Regions from separate parts of the Gordonia sp. 11cp genome, predicted to be linked through region 3. Evidence: predicted binding sites of a transcription regulator. Region 3 holds the regulator's gene; each other region holds the start of a gene.

Region 1 (5,883 bases), 1.9 Mb from region 3:
CTGGAGGTCTGCGTCGACGACACGGGTTTGCGACCGGGGACCACCGGAGGCGAGGTGGCGGGTTGTTCGGCGGACTGCGGTCCCGACTCCGCGGCGCCGGCCTGGGTGGTCGACGACGCGGTGGTCACGTCCTGTTCCGCGCCGCATCCGAGGAGCGTCGACATCGCCGCGGCGAGGCCGACGGCCGCCGCGGCAACCCTGATCGATCGGCGAGAGTGGCTCGTGGTGGCACCGGTGGGACGAGTTCTGCGCGACATGGTTCACCACCGTAGCGAACGGGATGCCACCGGCCGAACAGGTCGCCGGTGCCTTGCGCCGGTTTGGGGTGGGCGCCCTCGACCTGCGAAGATGCTGGACGTGAGCAGTACCGGAACCGATATCGCCGACCCCACCTACGTCGTCGGCACCACCCTGGCCGGCACCCGCGGGCGCACGGGGACGATCACCACACCGCACGGACCGATCCGCACCCCTGCGTTCGTCCCCGTCGGCACCAAGGCGACGGTCAAGACGGTCCTGCCGGAATCTGTCTCCGCCCTCGGCGCCCAGGCCGTGCTCGCCAACGCCTACCACCTGTATCTGCAGCCGGGTCCCGAGATCATCGACGCGGCCGGTGGGCTCGGGGCGTTCATGAACTGGCGTGGTCCCACCTACACCGACAGCGGCGGCTTCCAGGTCATGTCGCTGGGTGCGGGGTTCAAGAAGGTCATCTCGATGGAGGCCACCGGCACCCCAGACGACGACCTCACCGCCAACGGCAAGGAACGGCTCTCGCGGGTCGACGACGACGGGGTGACCTTCAAGTCGCACCTCGACGGGTCGGCCCACCGGTTCACGCCGGAGGTGTCGATGCAGATCCAGCACCAGCTCGGGGCAGACATCATCTTCGCCTTCGACGAGCTGACCACGCTGATGAACACCCGCGAGTACCAGGTCAATTCGCTGGAGCGAACCCGCCTGTGGGCGATCCGGTGCCTCGACGAACACAACCGGTTGAGTGTCGAGCGCGCTCATCGTCCCCAGCAGTCGCTGTGGGGTGTCATCCAGGGCGCCCAGTACGAGGACCTTCGTCGCAAGGCGGCCCGCGATCTCGTCGCATTGAGCGAGGCGGACCGCGCGGTCGGCGGAAAGGGTTTCGGTGGCTACGGCATCGGCGGGGCGCTCGAGAAGGACAACCTCGGCACGATCGTCGGCTGGGTGAACGACGAGCTCCCCGAGGACTCGCCGAAACACCTGCTCGGGATCAGTGAACCCGACGACATCTTCACCGCCATCGAGAACGGCGTGGACACCTTCGACTGCGTGTCGCCGACCCGGGTCGCCCGCAACGGTGCGATCTATTCACTCGACGGCCGGTATAACGTCACCAATGCCAAGTACCGCAGCGACTTCCGGCCGCTCGACCCCGAGATCGAGAACTACACGTCGCAATACAGCCGGGCCTACCTGCACCATCTGTTCAAGGCCAAGGAGGGGTTGGGTGCAACCCTGGCGACATTGCACAACGTGTCCTTCATCGTCACCCTCGTCGACCGGGCCCGCGAAGCCATCGAGAACGGCACCTACGCCGAGTACCGCGACGAGTTCCTGCGCCGCTACTACGGAGCTTCCCGGAATTCATGATCTCGCCCACCGCGTCGGTGTTGTCGTGACCGGCGGTGTCTAGAAGGGTGGCGGGTTGGCGTCGTTCCAGCGTTTCTCGGCGCACTGTTGGCGTCGGAAGTCGTTGGTGCGCAACGTGTCCAGTGTGTCCCGTGCCGGGTGGTCGGCAGGCCGGCCGGGAGCGAGCCGGGTGAACAGGTCGCGTCCGTTGTAGGCGTTGCCGACGAACATATGGCCGGTGGGTGTGGTGAACCAGGCCGTCAGGAACTCGTCCTGGTGGTCCTGCCAGCTGGTGAAGGTCTTGATCCGGTGGTGAAACCGGCACAGCGGTTTGAGGTTGCGCGCTTCGGTGCGGCCACCGCGACGTGGGTCGGTGTGGTCGAACGGGTCGGTGTGGTCGAGGTCGATCTGCCACACCGGCGCATTGCAGCCCGGGAAGGTGCAGCACAACTCGCCCGCACGCACCAGCGCCTGGAGCTTTCTCGACGGGGTGTACCGGGTCACTGAACTGTTTGCGGCGGGTCCCGGTGGCGCGTCGGGGTCGGCGGGGGTGGGCTGGATGTAGGTGCGTCGGGCTTCGGCGAGGAGCCGGCGGGCGGTGTCGGCGTCGATGATGCCGTGCCGGTCGAGGAACGCGGGGTCGTCGTCGAGGCCGATCAACGTCGACAGGTTCACCACGATGTGGAAGGTCGCGCGCGGCGCGTGCGACGGCGACGACGAAGTGGCCGGCTCGTGCGGCTCGGCGACGATCGCGTCGACGGCTGGTGCGTCGGCGAGAGTGTCGGTGTCGCCCCTGGTTTCGTCGAGCTCCTGTCCCGCAGTGGTGTCGGGTTCGGCTGCGGCAGCGTCGCAGTCGGCGCAGCGGCATGTCAGGGCGACTTCGCCGCGAGCGAGTGCTTTGAGGGCGTCGGCACGTCGCATCGGCAGGGTCCGTGGGTCACCGGCGTGGACGGCGGTGGCCATCGCCGATAGGCGGGCGTCGAACTCGGCGGCGTCGGCGTCGGGCAACGTGCCCGAGATCCGGGACTGGCCGGGGGTGAACCGGTCGGGGGTGATGGACACGTTGCGGTCGGCGGTCACCCGCTCTTTGCGGCGCCGGACCGCATCAGGTGCCCACGCGGCGACGATGGCGTCGACCATGGCGGTGAAGCGTGCTGTGGACATGGGTGCGCGGGCGAAGATCGCCTCAGCGAGGTGGGCGTCCACTGTTTGCATCTCGTCGGCGTCGGTGATCAGATCGGTGCGTTTGAGTGCGATGAGGAAGCGGCGCTTGTCGATTCGCCCGCAGGCCAAGGCATGTCCAGTGAAGGACAGTCGGTAGCGCAGGGCGTCACCGGCCATGATGAGGTCTTTCGCCTCGGCCGGTGTGACGGTGAGGGTGGCGCCGACTTCGGCGATGGCCTGCTCGAGCCCGTCGGGCCCGAACTGTTCGTAGGGGTTCTCGCCGGCGGCCACCCGCGCCGACAGCGCGTCGAAGGCTTCGAGGGAGTCGAGTTCACCGCTGTGCACCTCGGCGCGCCGCTGGGCGTAGTCCATCGCACGTTCGTCGTGAATGAGGCTGGCCACGGTCATCATCCGATGCGCCGCCGACGCAGCCAGTCCCGCACAGTGATTCAGAACCTCGACGAGTTCGGCGGCAGAAAGCTCATTGTCGGCGCGCAGGCGCGGTTCGACGGAATCGCATGATGCATCCACCGATGTGGTGGATTCCGCCCCCGCCCCCGATGACATACCTCCATACTATTCGAACATGCGTTCGAGTCAAGGGTTGATCTGCCCTGCTCTCGGACGGCCTACAAATCGAACCAAGACGTACTGACAGGCCAACGAGTTCGAGGTCGGTGGTGTCGGCGGCTGGTCTCAGCGGGAGTCCTCGGCGACCATCCGTTCGCGGATGCCGCCGGAGACACCCGTGCTGTCCGGGTTCGGGTCGTGGATCGCTCCCGGATGCGGCGCGACGGGAATTCCTTTCTCGGTCTCCGATTTCGCGACCACCGCCGAGAACCGTTCGGTGAGTCCCGGCATGACCTGATGAGAAGCGTTGGCGGCCTTGGCCTTGTAGCCGACCGGCTGGTCGAGCTTCGGGTCGGTGCAGGCGGCGACGATCGCATCGACGACGATCTGCGGATCGTCCATAGCGGACATGCGCGGTTCGTGCCCCGTGTAATTGGCGGCGTGGACCCACCACGGGGTGTCCACCGCCCACGGCATGATGGTGCCCACCTTGATGTCGTAGTCGCCGGCGATACGTAGCTCTTCGCTCAACGAGTGTCCGAGGCTGCGGACCGCCGCTTTGGTTGCCGCATAGGTGTTCTGGAGTGCGATGGGCACCGCGCTGTCGACCGACCCTACGTTCATCAGCGTGCCGCGACCCTGCGACCGGAAGACGCGCAGCGCCGCGTGTGCGCCGTAGATCAACCCCTTGAGGTTCACGTCGACGAGGCGGGCGTGGTCCTCGATCGGGATGTCCCAGAAGTATCCGACCGCTCCGACACCGACGTTGTTCACCCATACGTCGATGGAGCCGAAGCGGTCGAGCACCTCTCCCGTCCTGTCGGCAACAGTGGTGATCGCCTACCCGAGGGGGAGTCGGCCAAACCGGCGGCCGGTCGGGCGAGTGTTCAGTCGGCGGCGTGGGCCCGCCGAAATGTCTCGATCGCGTCGAGGTCGTAGGAGTTGGCGGCGGTCCCGATGCCCTGGGCGACGTGCGCGGCGACCGCGCAACCGAGTTCGGCGGAGCCGGCGAGGCCGAGCCCGCGGAGCCGGCCGGTGATGAAACCGGCGGAGAACGCGTCGCCGCAGCCGGTGGTGTCGACCACGTCCACCGAGTACGCCGGTACGGCGACCGTGTCGTCGCCGGTCACGACCAGTGCGCCGTCGGCGCCGCGGGTGAGCGCGACGCATCCGACGCCACGGTCCACCAGCGCGCGCGCACCGTCCGCGAGGTCGTCCGAACCGGTCAGCCCACGGGTCTGTTCGTCGTTGGGCATCAGGTAGTCGATGTGGGGAAGGGCGTCGCCGATCCATTCGAGAAGCCCGGGGTCGCCACCCGACAGCAGGTCCGCCGACGTCGTGATCCCGCGGTCGCGGGCTCGGCCCAGGAGCTCGGCGGCCACCGGGCCGCCGAGGAACTCCGGGCCGCCGAGGTGCAGGTGATCCAGCCCGTCGAGCGCCCCGGGATCGAGGTCGTCGAGTACGAACTGAGCGTTGGCGCCGATGCAGTGCCAGGCGGGACGGTCCCCGTTGGGCCGCACGGGAATGACCGACGACGACGTCTGGACCCCCGCCTTCGGAACGAGCCCGCGTGTGTCGACGCCTTCGGCGTCGAGCAAGGCGGTCAGCGAACGCCCGATCGAGTCGGCGCCGATCGCACCGTGGGTTCGGACCGTGGCGCCGAGCCGGGCGAGGACGAGCGCGGTGCCGCCCGCGGTACCGGCTGCGGAGAAGCCGATGGACTCGACGAGCGCGCCGTCGGAGCCCTGGGGAATGGCCTCGATCCCGACGACGTGGATGTCGAGCACGTGGACGCCCACGGTCGCGATCGTGAGCGGGACGGTCGATGGCGAGGTGGGTGTCACGTGCGTTTCTCCTGGGGCGTCCCGTAGTCCAGTCGGATCGCCTGGGCGACGGTGGACTGTTGCTCGTCGGCGGTCAGCTCACGGGGCCGGCCCATGCTGCAGGTCCGGTGGAAGAGAGTGGCCAGCCACTCCAGCAGCAGCGCATTCTCCACGGCGTCGGCCAGGCTCGAGCCCCGTGCCACCGAACCATGATTCGCCATCAGCGCGACCTGGGTGTCGACCAGTGCGTCGGCGACGATGTCGGCCAGTTCCGGGCTTCCGAATGTCGCATACGGCGCGATCGGGATCGCGCCGCCGAGGCCGAGCTGCTGATAGTGCAGCACGGGCAGCGACGTCAGCCCGCTGACGCAGGCGACCGCGGTGCCGAAGGGTGCGTGAGTGTGTGCGATCGCCTGCGCATCCGTCCGCTCGTACACACGACGGTGCAGGTCGAGCTCCGAGGACGGCGCAACCGACCCGTCCACGACGTCGCCGGCGAGGGACACGACGGTGACGTCGTACGCCGAACAGTCCGAGAGAACGACCCCCGTTCCGGTGATCGCGAGGTGGTCGTCCTCTCGTACCGAGACGTTTCCGGCGGTGCCGATCAGCAGGCCTTCGGCGGCCAGACGTCGAGCGGCTTCGGCGACCTGCTCACGCAGCGACGAGGCGCTCATCGGCATCGCGTGTCGACCCCCCGGCCGACCCCGACGATCGCCGGCCG
Region 2 (5,883 bases), 430 kb from region 3:
GGCCCATCTGGCGATCGCCGTTCCGTTCGGGTGTGCCGCGGTGCTGGCCGGATTGTGCTTCATCGCGATCCAGGCGACGTCGGGGATCGCCGCGGTGGCACTGCTGTGCCTGGCCGGCGGATGCAGTCTGGCGTTCCCGATGACCGCCACGGCGATCGGCTACGCGGTCGGCGCCCGGCAGCGGCCCATCCTGATGGCGACCCTCGGCGGTGTGGCGTCGTTCGGCGCGGTCATCTCGCCGATTCTCGTCGGATGGCTCATGACCGACGCCGGATACGTGTCGCCGCCGAAGGGCGAGAAGCCCAGCGCGGAGATGGCCGGGAACATGGCCGACGGCGTGCACCAGGCCTTCACCATCACCGGAATCGTCCTCCTCGTCGGCGGCGCGCTCTGTATCGCCTTCCTCCGCCCAGAACGACTCGGTGCCACTTTGCAGAAGCGCTACGTCAAGGTGCCGGCCGAGGCCCCCGCCGCCTGACCCCTGCCCGACGACCCGACACAGGAGAAGTCATGTCCGACAACGTACTCAGTGCCATCGACCCAGGCATCTTCCGAAATGTGATGGGGCACTATCCGACCGGTGTGGTGGTGGTGACCGGACGTGGAGACGACGGATCGGTGCTGGCCATGGTCGTCGGAACCTTCAGCTCGGTGTCGATGGACCCGCCGCTGGTGTCCTTCATGCCGATGAAGACCTCGCGCACCTTCGAGAAGATGCGCGGATGCGAGTCGCTGTGCATCAACATTCTCGGGGGTGAGCAGGAAGACGTCGTCCTCACGATCGCGCAGCGGTGGGAGAACAAGCTCGACGGCATCGACTGGTTCCCGTCACCGTCGGGGGACCCGGTCCTGGCCGACTCGGTGGCCTGGATCGACACCCGCATCCGGAACGTCGTCGAGGCAGGCGATCACTGGATCGCGCTGTGCGAGGTGCGGGATCTGGCAGTGACCAACCCCGTGTCTCCGCTGATCTTCTTCCAGGGCGGCTATGGCAGTTTCGTGTCGACGTCGCTGATGGCCCGGATGGACCACGAGATCCTGCCGACGATCCACGCCGCGCACGCGGCGCGCCCCCAGGTCGAGGCGCTGGCCACGTCCGCGCGGTGCGAGGTGTCCGTGCTCACCGCCGTCAGTCGCGACGAGATGGCGGTGGTCCTGTCGGCCACCGCGCCGGGCGTCGACCGCGAGGAGGGCCTGGCCTACCGCATCCCGATGGTGCCGCCGATCGGCGACACGTACGTGTTCGACCAGGACGGCGACACCCGCGAGAGGTGGCTGGCCAAACTGCGAGACGCCGACGACGAGGTGCGACAGGTGCATCGCGACCGGCTCGACTTCGTACGGCAGCACGGATATCTCGTGTCCTTCCTGCCCGATGCGGGCTCGACCGCGTACGAGGAGATGCGGGCGGCGACGAAATCCTATGAGCGGGGCCGGTTGACGCCGTCACAGGAACGCGAGATCTGCGAATCCATCGGGAAGACGCCGATCGACTACCGCCTGCGCGACGTGCGAAGCGATCAGACCTACGACGTCGGTTCCATCGTGTTGCCGATCCGGGACGCACGCGGCGGTTACTCGATGACGCTTCGGTTGTCACAGCTGCCACTTGGCGTGACCGGAGCCCAGGTGCAGGCGTGGATCGAGCAGGCCCGCGCGGTGGTGGAGGTGCTCGGGCGATGACCGATGTGCAGGTCGACGCCAGGATCGCCACCCTGGTGGCCCGCATCGAGACGCTGGAGGCCGAAGCCGACATCCGACGTATTCAGGCTCGGTACATGTTCCTGTGTGACACCCCGTGTCCCGAGCCCGGTGTCGCCGACGACGCCGAGCGCATCGAGCTCATCCTCGACCTCTACACCGACGACGCGGTGTGGGAGGGCGTCGGCGAGTACTACGACGGTCAGTTCGGGCGCGCGGAGGGCAAGCAGGCGATCCGCGAACATTTCCAGCGCTTCTGGGGTGAGAAGCGTGACCCCGCACTGTTGCTCAACGCGCACTACCTCACCTCGGAGCAGATCCACGTCGACGGCGAGGATGCGGAGGGGCAGTGGATCCACATGCAGCCCTGGCTGTTCGGAGACGGAACGGCGCTGTTGCGGTCGAGTCGACTGAACAACGCGTTCCGTAGAAGCGACGGGCGCTGGCGGATCACCCGCACGCGTACCGAGAACGTCTTCATCGCACCGCTGCCGACGGGATTCGCGGAGAGCTACCCGTCGGCGTCGGTGTTGATGGGCTGAGGCGTACGGGGATGGGCGTACGGGGGATGCCACGGCAACCGGTGCGCGTGTTCACGCGCACCGGTTGACCCCGGTCCGTCCCTAGAAGGGTGGCGGGTTGGCGTCGTTCCAGCGCTTCTCGGCGCGCTGTTGGCGTCGGAAGTCGTTGGTGCGCAACGTGTCCAGTGTGTCCCGTGCCGGGTGGTCGGGAGGCCGGCCGGGAGCGAGCCGGTTGAACAGGTCGCGTCCGTTGTAGGCGTTGCCGACGAACATGTGGCCGGTGGGTGTGGTGAACCACGCGGTGAGGAACTCGTCCTGGTGGTCCTGCCAGCTGGTGAAGGTCTTGATCCGGTGGTGAAACCGGCACAGCGGTTTGAGGTTGCGCGCTTCGGTGCGGCCACCGCGACGTGGGTCGGTGTGGTCGAACGGGTCGGTGTGGTCGAGGTCGATCTGCCACACCGGGGCGTTGCAGCCCGGGAAGGTGCAGCACAACTCGCCCGCACGCACCAGCGCCTGGAGTTTTCTCGACGGTGCGTACCGTGTCGTCGACGGGTCCGCGTCGGGTACTGGGGCCGCGTCGGCTGCAGTGGATGCGGGCTGGATGTAGGTGCGTCGGGCTTCGCCGAGCAGTTGCCGTGCGGTGTCGGCGTCGATGATGCCGTGCCGGTCGAGGAACGCAGGGTCGTCGTCGAGGCCGATCAGCGTCGACAGGTTCACCACGATGTGGAAGGTCGCGCGCGGCGCGTGCGGCGGCGACGACGAAGCGGCCGGCTCGTGCGGCGCGGCGACGATCGCGTCGACGGCTGGTGCGTCGGCGGGAGTGTCGGTGTCGCCCCTGGTTTCGTCGAGCTCCTGTCCCGCAGTGGTGTCGGGTTCGGCTGCGGCAGCGTCGCAGTCAGCGCAGTGGCATGTCAGGGCGACTTCGCCGCGGGCGAGTGCTTTGAGGGCGTCGGCACGTCGCATCGGCAGGGTCCGTGGGTCACCGGCGTGGACGGCGGTGGCCATCGCCGACAGGCGGGCGTCGAACTCGGCGGCGTCGGCGTCGGGCAAGGTACCCGAGATCCGGGATTGGCCGGGGGTGAACCGATCGGGGGTGATGGTCACGTTGCGGTCGGCGGTCACCCGCTCTTTGCGTCGCCGGAGCGCATCGGGTGCCCACGCGGCGACGATGGCGTCGACCATGGCGGTGAACCGTGCTGTGGACATGGGTGCGCGGGCGAAGATCGCCTCGGCGAGGTGGGCGTCGACGGTCTGCATCTCGTCGGCGTCGGTGATCAGGTCGGTGCGTTTGAGTGCGATGAGGAAGCGGCGCTTGTCGATTCGCCCGCAGGCCAGGGCGTGTCCGGTGAAGGACAGTCGGTAGCGCAGGGCGTCACCGGCCATGATGAGGTCTTTCGCCTCGGCCGGGGTCACTGTGAGGGTGGCGCCGACTTCGGCGATGGCCTGCTCGAGCCCGTCGGGCCCGAACTGTTCGTAGGGGTCCTCACCGGCGGCCACCCGCGCCGACAACGCGTCGAAGGCTTCGAGGGAGTCGAGTTCACCGCTGTGCACCTCGGCGCGCCGCTGCGCGTAGTCCATCGCACGTTCGTCGTGAATGAGGCTGGCCACGGTCATCATCCGATGCGCCGCCGACGCAGCCAGTCCCGCACAGTGATTCAGGACCTCGACGAGTTCGGCGGCAGAAAGCTCATTGTCGGCGCGCAGGCGCGGTTCGACGGAATCGCATGATGCATCCACCGATGTGGTGGATTCCGCCCCCGCCCCCGATGACATACCTCCACTTTACTCGAATATACGTTCGAATCAAGAGTGAATGTGTTTCGCTGGGAGCTGTCATTTCGCAGGACATCGGTGACAGTTCTGCATCAAGACATCGGGCACCTTACAAGGAACGTTGGTGGTGACACTTCTTCGTCACTGCTCGGTGTCTGCATCGACTCGACTCGTGGTCATCTGGCGGCGAGACTATCCAGGGACCGAGGACGCCATCACTGTTCCGTCAGTGGAATCGGTCGTTGATTGCAGTCACGATTTGATCTGGTGCGTCCTCGGCGACGAAGTGTCCTGCATGGTGCGCTTCGATGACTTTGACATCGTCGAACGCATCGCGGATTCGGGGCAGGCATGTCTTTGGACGAAATACCATGTCGCTCATGCCCCAAATGGCAACCGTCGGTCTACTGCCGAGGAATGATGGAACGTCGCTAGCGAGCTGTTTCAATAACGGTGCTGCCGTGCGGATCTGTTTAGGCATAGCTGCAAGCCCTTGTCGCGCGGCCGCGCTGGGCTGCACCCGCCGATAGTGCTCGGCCTCCGCTGCAGTGAGCGTGGGGCCGGCGCTACCGAGGAGAAACTTCTCCACGAGCAGGTTCTGCTCTATGATTCGGCGCTGCATCGGGCGGCTACTCATGAGCACACTGAACGCGCGGTTGGCCAATGGCGTGATTGGCCAGAAAGCGGTGTTGCTCACAACGACGCCCCGGACGCGGTCAGCTCTTTCGACTGCTGCGCCGAGCCCGATGGGTCCGCCCCAGTCCTGGCCCGCCACAACAAAATCCTCCAGGCGCAGGTGATCGATCAGCTCGCCGACAACCCCGGTGAGTTCGGAGATGGTGTACCCGTATCCGACTGGTCGCTCAGACATACCGAATCCTGGATAGTCAACAGCGATGCAGCGGAAGCGATCGCGAAGATCCTTGATGACGTGCCGATACAGGAAGCTCCATGTCGGCGAACCATGACAAAACACGATTGGCGGCCCCGCGCCTTCGTCGATGTAATGCACCCGGCCCGCTGAAGAGTCGAACCACCGAGACTGGAACGGATATAGGACAGGGTCCGGAGTGAAGTTGAAGATCATCGATCGCCCTCCAAAACTTGCTACAGCTGTAGTGTTTCTTGGTGTGACTCTACACCTGTAGCATTAGGTGTCATGTCGGCACGCAGCGAAAAGAGGCGCGAGCTGATCGCCGACGCGGGGATCAGTATTGTTGCCCGCGACGGAGTCCGAGCTCTGACGCATAGAGCTGTCGATCACGAAGCTCATCTCCCGCAGGGGTCGACGTCCTATCACGCTTCGACCAGGCCCGCTCTCATCGAGCTAATCGTTAATACGCTGGCCAGCCGAACACAGTCCGAGACAGACGAACTCTCCGCCACCGTAGAGGAGCAGATCAGGCTGCGCCGCCGTCTTACCGTCGACGACCTCGCTGGGTTGATTGCTGGCATGGTCGACACCCTCGCAACCCGGCGAAAGGAGATGCGAGTGCGCTACGCACTACTTCTCGAAGTCGGCGACGCACCGCACCTTCGAGATCGGTTGACTACGGCATCGAACGTGCACGCCTCCACACAGGAGATCGTGGCATCTTTGCTGACCGCCGCGGACATTTCGAACAGAGGCGATATCGGCGAAGAGCTGATCGCACTGACCGACAGCCTCGTCTTTCATCGAACCGTGATCGGGTCATCCCACCAAGCTGCGCAATCGATCCTCACCACATACCTCCGAGGCATCGCTCTGGCGAACAATCCCGGCCGCGAGGATGAACCGAACTGACCCCGGCTTACCCGAAGGCGAAAGCAAAGAGGGGCTCCCCATCGAACCACCACCGTGGTCCCCGTTCAGGCTGCCGATACTCGACGCTCGGGCGGTGGCTGT
Region 3 (5,883 bases):
AGGGCCGCGAGTTCACCGGCGCGCGCAACACGACACTGCTCATCTTCCCCGCCTCGTCCCTCGCGAAGAAGCCGCCGGCCTTCATCATGGCCGCCGAGGTCCTGGAGACGTCGCGGCTCTTCGCGCACACCGTCGCCGGGATCGACCCCCTGTGGGCCGAGCGCCTCGCCGGCGACCTGGTCAAACGCACCCACAGCGAGCCGCACTGGTCCGCCCGACGCGGCGCGGCCATGGCCTACGAGCGCGTCACCCTCTACGGGGTCCCCCTCGTCGCCCGTCGGCGCGTCGACTACGGCCCCATCGACCCGGAGGTCTCGCGCGAGTTGTTCATCCGGCACGCCCTGGTCGAGGGTGACTGGCGGACGCAACACGGGTTCTTCGAGCGCAACCGCAATCTCCTCGACGCCGCCACCGATGTCGAGAACCGCACGCGCACCCGCGGTCTCGTGATCACCGAGGATCAGCTCTTCGAGTTCTACGACCAGCGCCTACCGCCCGACATCACCTCCGCACGTCACTTCGACACCTGGTGGAAGAAGGCCCGGCGGGCCGAGCCCGATCTGCTCGACCTGCGTCCCGAAGACGTCACGGGTGGCACCGAGGTGGCTCCGACGGACTACCCCGGCGCATGGCAGCAGGGCGACACACGACTCGAACTGCGGTACCGGTTCGAGCCCGGCGCACCCGACGACGGGGTCACGGTCGTCATCCCACAGGCACTGCTCCCCCACATCCGCCCGGTCGGCTTCGACTGGTCGGTCCCCGGGATGCGTACCGAACTGGCCACCGCGCTGGTCAAGACCCTGCCGAAACAGCTGCGCAAGAGCATGTCCCCCGCCCAACGGTTCGCCGAGGCGGCCCTCGGCCGGCTCACCCCGCGCAAGGAACCGCTGACCGCGGGGCTCGCTCGCGAACTCTCCGCGATCACCGGGATGACGGTCACCGCAGCCGATTTCGACACCGACCGGGTACCGGCACACCTTCGGATGCATTTCGCGGTCGCCGACGGATCCGGACAGATCATCGCCCGGGCCGACTCGTTGTCCGAGCTCCAGCAGACCCGGACGCCGGCGGCACCGAGAACGGTGTCACGCACGCTGTACCGGAACTGGACCGCCGACGGGATCGGCACGCTCGCCGACCAGAAGACGGTCGACGTCGCCGGACAACGGCTGACCAGGTACCCGACGATCGACGCGGTGTCCGACGAGAAGGGACGCACGCGAGGCGTCATCGCCGTCGACGCTGCGACTCCCGAGACCCGCGACCGGCTGCTGCGTCGCGGCATCGTCGCCCTCCTCGATCTGGCGATACCACCGCTGCACAAGCGAATCGCGGGATCCCTGGGCCCGGCGGCCCGACTCGCCCTGAGCCAGAGCCCGTATGCGGACACCGAGGCGCTGCTCGCCGACTGCACACGACGGGCCATCCGGGACACCGTCGCCGGCGTCGACGACGCCGAGCTGACGGCTCTTCGCTCACCACAGGCATTTTCGGACTTCCTGGAGCGTATCCGGCCACGGATCACCGAGGCCGCACCGGACTACTTCTCGCTCGCCGTCGCGGCGCTCGAACGAATGGCGCCGGTCCGGGCGGCGATCGACCGGCACGCCGGTTCGCTGGCCGCCGACGACGTCGCCGAGCAGATCGACCACCTCGTGTTCGACGGATTCGTCGCAGCCACCGCCCGACGGCACCTGGAGAACCTGCCGCGCTACCTCGAAGGTGCGCAGGCACGTCTGGAGGCGCTGCCCGGGTCGGCATCGCGCGACCAGGCCGGTGTGGCGGTCATCGATCGAGTCGTCGAACGGTGGGCCCAACGACTCGAACAGGTGCCGGAACACCGACGGGCGATCGTCGACGACGAAGCGCAGTGGCTTGTCGAGGAACTACGCGTGGGATTGTTCGCCCAGCGTCTCGGTACCGCGTTTCCCGTCTCGGAGAAACGGGTCCTACGAGCTCTGGACCGGCTCGGCTGAGACGGTGTCGGCCCGCCCGCCGGACGCCGACTTCAGGTCGTCGATCTCGCGCTGGAAATCCTCCACCGAGTCGAACGACCGGTACACCGAGGCGAACCGCAGGTACGCCACTTCGTCGAGATCGCGGAGCGGACCCAGGATCGCCAGACCGACCTCGTTGCTGGGGATCTCGGCCGATCCGCTGGCGCGCACGGTGTCCTCCACCTGCTGGGCGAGCTGGGCGAGTGCGTCCTCGGCGACGTGTCGGCCCTGACAGGCGCGTCGGACACCGCGCATCACCTTCTCGCGACTGAACGGCTCGGTCACACCGTTGCGTTTGACCACGGCGAGCACGGCGCTCTCCACGGTCGAGAAACGGCGGCCGCACTCCACGCACGAGCGGCGGCGTCGGATGGCCTGCCCTTCGTCTGCGACACGCGAGTCGATGACCTTGGTGTCGTCGTTCTTGCAGAAGGGGCAGCGCATCGTGTCCTCACGCAGGTCGCGGGACGCTGGAACGCACCGAATCCGTGCGCCCCGCCGCTTCTCGGCCGGCCCCTGTGACATCGAGGATACCGCCCGGCCTCAGCGGTACCGGGGGGTGAGCAGGGGCTGGCCCACCTGCAGCGCACTCGTGGGCAGATCGTTCATCGCGACGATCTCGTCGATCACGATCTCGCGCGGCATCTCCGGCGCCACCCGGCCGGCGATCGTGCTCAGGGAGTCCCCCGCGCGCACGTGGACGACCTCCGCACTCACGGCGGCAGGGGTCATCGAGTCCGAGTAGTTCTGGCCGACGACGCCGAACACCCACACGACGAACGCCAGCCCGACGCCGGCGAGGACCGCCACCGCGGTGCGGCGACGGCGACGGAACACCGCGGCATCCGGCGCGAGAGGGCCCCGGCCCCTGGACCCCACCGCCGAGCCGCAGCTCGTGGCGCCGACACGCGGGGTCAGCGGTGACCCGCCCGCCGGACGGTTGCCTGCCGGCCGGTTGTCGACCGGGCGGCGACCGTCGGACAGCGGGGCACGGGTCCGGACGCGATCGGCGCGATCGGTACGCGCCCGAACGGTGTCGGGACGGTCGGTACGGACGGGAGCGACGAGAGTGTCGGTGCGCATGGTGCCCTCCGAGTGTTCGGTGCGAGATCCTCTGGGTGAGATCTTCTGGTGTGGTGTGTGGTGCTGTCGGTGTTCGAACTTCGATCAGGTGTTCGATGCACTGATGTTCGAATTTGTAGCACGGCGCACCGACAAAGTCTCGCGACACATCGAACAAATGTTTGAGGTGAGGGTCGCACTCCGCTAGGCTCGGACCCGGCTGAACATCCCCACCGGACATCCCACGGGCCATCTACCTGCACGTTCCGAAGACGAGAGGAACCGAACATGAGTGACACCGGCGACAGGCGCGGCCGAGCGCGGGGAGTCGACGACGAGGCCCCGATCGACGTCGCCGCCGCCGAGGCCTCACTCACCCCGCGACAGCTCGGGGTCCTGGAGGTGATCCGCCGCTCGGTTCGCGAGCGCGGTTATCCGCCCAGCATCCGCGAGATCGGCGACGAGGTCGGGCTCGCCTCGACATCGTCGGTTGCCCACCAGCTGCGAACGTTGGAACGCAAGGGCCTGCTCAAGCGAGATGCGAACCGACCCCGCGCGGTCAACATCGCCCCGAGCGAGCCGCCGTCGCCGGAGACCCCCTCGACCGGCCAGCTACCGGAGCCGACCTTCGTGCCGGTCCTCGGTCGTATCGCGGCCGGTGGTCCGATCCTGGCCGAGGAGGCGGTCGAGGACGTGTTCCCGCTTCCTCGCGAGCTGGTCGGCGAAGGCTCGCTGTTCCTGCTGCGCGTCGTGGGCGAATCGATGATCGACGCGGCCATCTGTGACGGCGACTGGGTGGTGGTCCGGCAGCAGAACGTCGCCGACAACGGCGACATCGTCGCGGCGATGATCGACGGCGAGGCCACGGTGAAGACCTTCAAGCGTCAGGGCGCCAACGTGTGGCTGATGCCGCACAACGAACTGTTCGATCCCATCCCGGGCAACGACGCCGTGATCCTCGGCAAGGTCGTCACCGTGATGCGGCGAATCTGACCTCTCCGCCGACCGAACGGTCGAGCACTGCCGCGGCCGCTTCGCGCGCCGCGGCAGGATCGGATGTGGCCAGCGCGGCGTCGGCGGCAGCGCGGCAGTCCTGTGTGGTCACCGCACCGAGCCTGGCCCCCACCGCCGCGGCCGCGGCGGGCGCACTGGACAGCGAGGTCACCCCGAGACCCACGAGGACGCAGGCGAGATTCGGATCGGCGGCCGCCTCACCGCAGACCCCGACCGGCTTTCCCTGTCGGACACCCGCGGCGGCAACACCCGCGATCAGGCTGAGCACGGCGGGTTGCCACGGGTCGGTCAGCCCGGCGAGATCGGCCGACATCCGATCGGCCGCCATCGTGTACTGCGTCAGATCGTTGGTACCGATGGACACGAAGTCCACCTCCGCGAGCACGGCCTCGGCGAGGATCGCCGCCGCGGGCACCTCGATCATGACCCCCGCGACCAGACCCCGACCCCGGACCTCCGCGGCGAACACCCGCGCCTCCGCCGGCGAGGCGATCATCGGCGCCATGACCCACGGCGCGACCTTCGAGCCGACGGCGGCCAGCGCGATCGCGTCGAGCTGATGTGCGCGGATCTCGGGATGCGCCAGGGCGATTCGATCCCCACGGACCCCCAGCGCCGGATTGGACTCGTCGGGATGCGTCACGAAGCGGAGCGGTTTGTCCGAGCCGGCGTCGAGGGTGCGGATCACCACCTTCCGCCCGTCGAAAGCACCGAGGACCTCACGGTAGATCCCGGCCTGCTCGTCCACCGACGGTTCGTCCGCGCGTTCGAGGAAGGCGAGTTCGGTGCGGAAGAGTCCGACACCCTCGACGGGGTGTCCGGCCGCGGCCCGTGCCGACGATCCGTCGGCGACATTGGCGAGCACTGACACACCCACGCCGTCGGCGGTGCGCCCCGGACCCGTCCAGCCGGCGACGACCTCGGCGCGTCGCCGGTCCTCCTCGACGCGTGCCCGGGCCGTGTCCGCGTCGGGCTCGACCTCGATACGGCCGGTCGTTCCGTCGACGAGAACGGTTGTGCCGGAATCGATCTCGGCCAGATCAGTGACCGCGACGACGCACGGGATGCCCAGCTGCCGCGCGATGATCGCGGTGTGACTGGTGGGGCCGCCCAATCGGGTGACGAGGGCGATCGTGCTCGCGGGGTCGAGGCCGGCGGTGTCGGCGGGCGCAAGATCGTCGGCGAGCAGCACCGACGGCACCTGCGGTGTCGGCACACCCGGCTCGGGCAGGCCGAGCAGTTCGGCGAGCACGCGGTCGCGGACGTCGTTGAGATCGGTGACCCGCTCGGCCATCAGCCCGCCGAGTTTGGTGAACACCGCCGCGAACTGCTCGGTGGCCGCGACGGCCGCGGCTTCGGCGGAGGCGCCCTTGGTGATGAGCGCCGTGGCGGAACCGATCCATCCCCGGTCCTCGGCCAGCCCCGCGGTCGCCGCGAGCACCTCGGCGGCCACCCCGGTGTTCTGGGAGGCGCGCGTGCGCAGTCGCGCGGCGACGGCCCCGGCAGCCGAGGCGAAGCGCGTCACCTCGTCGGCGCGCCGCTCCTCGGGGATCTCCACGCCGACGCCGAGCGTCTCCGGCGAGTGATCGGGCCGCTCGCCCGGCCACAGCGCCGGACCGTGCGCCAGTCCGCCAACCACCGGGGTCCCTGTCAGGATCTGCGCCATCGTCTTGCCTCTCACTCGACTATCGATGTGACCACCGTTACAAAAAGTGCTTGACTTGTCAACACAAACAGGCGTAAACACAATTACTACAACATCCAATCCAACACGCCTCAACAAGCGGGGTGGCTGGAACCTTCAGAT

What was found. The regulator LexA, encoded in region 3, represses DNA repair genes until DNA is damaged. The targets are predictions, from matches to a motif close to CGAACANNTGTTCG.
Region 1: the regulator LexA is predicted to act here: its motif matches at 3,348-3,361, upstream of AC3B6C_RS09655 (HNH endonuclease signature motif containing protein).
Region 2: the regulator LexA is predicted to act here: its motif matches at 4,010-4,023, upstream of AC3B6C_RS16405 (HNH endonuclease signature motif containing protein).

What each region holds. Positions count from the first base shown of each region.
Region 1 is NZ_CM173437.1:2,187,743-2,193,625, forward strand. It holds gene AC3B6C_RS09645 (hypothetical protein) at 1-257, opposite strand, end outside; gene tgt (tRNA guanosine(34) transglycosylase Tgt) at 349-1,623, shown strand; gene AC3B6C_RS09655 (HNH endonuclease signature motif containing protein) at 1,663-3,333, opposite strand; gene AC3B6C_RS09660 (SDR family NAD(P)-dependent oxidoreductase) at 3,463-4,173, opposite strand; gene AC3B6C_RS09665 (carbohydrate kinase family protein) at 4,224-5,180, opposite strand; gene AC3B6C_RS09670 (class II aldolase/adducin family protein) at 5,177-5,836, opposite strand.
Region 2 is NZ_CM173437.1:3,664,640-3,670,522, forward strand. It holds gene AC3B6C_RS16390 (MFS transporter) at 1-478, shown strand, start outside; gene AC3B6C_RS16395 (flavin reductase family protein) at 511-1,683, shown strand; gene AC3B6C_RS16400 (nuclear transport factor 2 family protein) at 1,680-2,243, shown strand; gene AC3B6C_RS16405 (HNH endonuclease signature motif containing protein) at 2,325-3,995, opposite strand; gene AC3B6C_RS16410 (alpha/beta fold hydrolase) at 4,222-5,082, opposite strand; gene AC3B6C_RS16415 (TetR/AcrR family transcriptional regulator) at 5,155-5,781, shown strand; partial or broken gene AC3B6C_RS16420 (IS481 family transposase) at 5,876-5,883, shown strand, end outside.
Region 3 is NZ_CM173437.1:4,091,202-4,097,084, reverse strand. It holds gene hrpA (ATP-dependent RNA helicase HrpA) at 1-1,979, shown strand, start outside; gene nrdR (transcriptional regulator NrdR) at 1,953-2,444, opposite strand; gene AC3B6C_RS18350 (LysM peptidoglycan-binding domain-containing protein) at 2,544-3,083, opposite strand; gene lexA (transcriptional repressor LexA) at 3,351-4,055, shown strand; gene AC3B6C_RS18340 (phosphoenolpyruvate--protein phosphotransferase) at 4,033-5,742, opposite strand.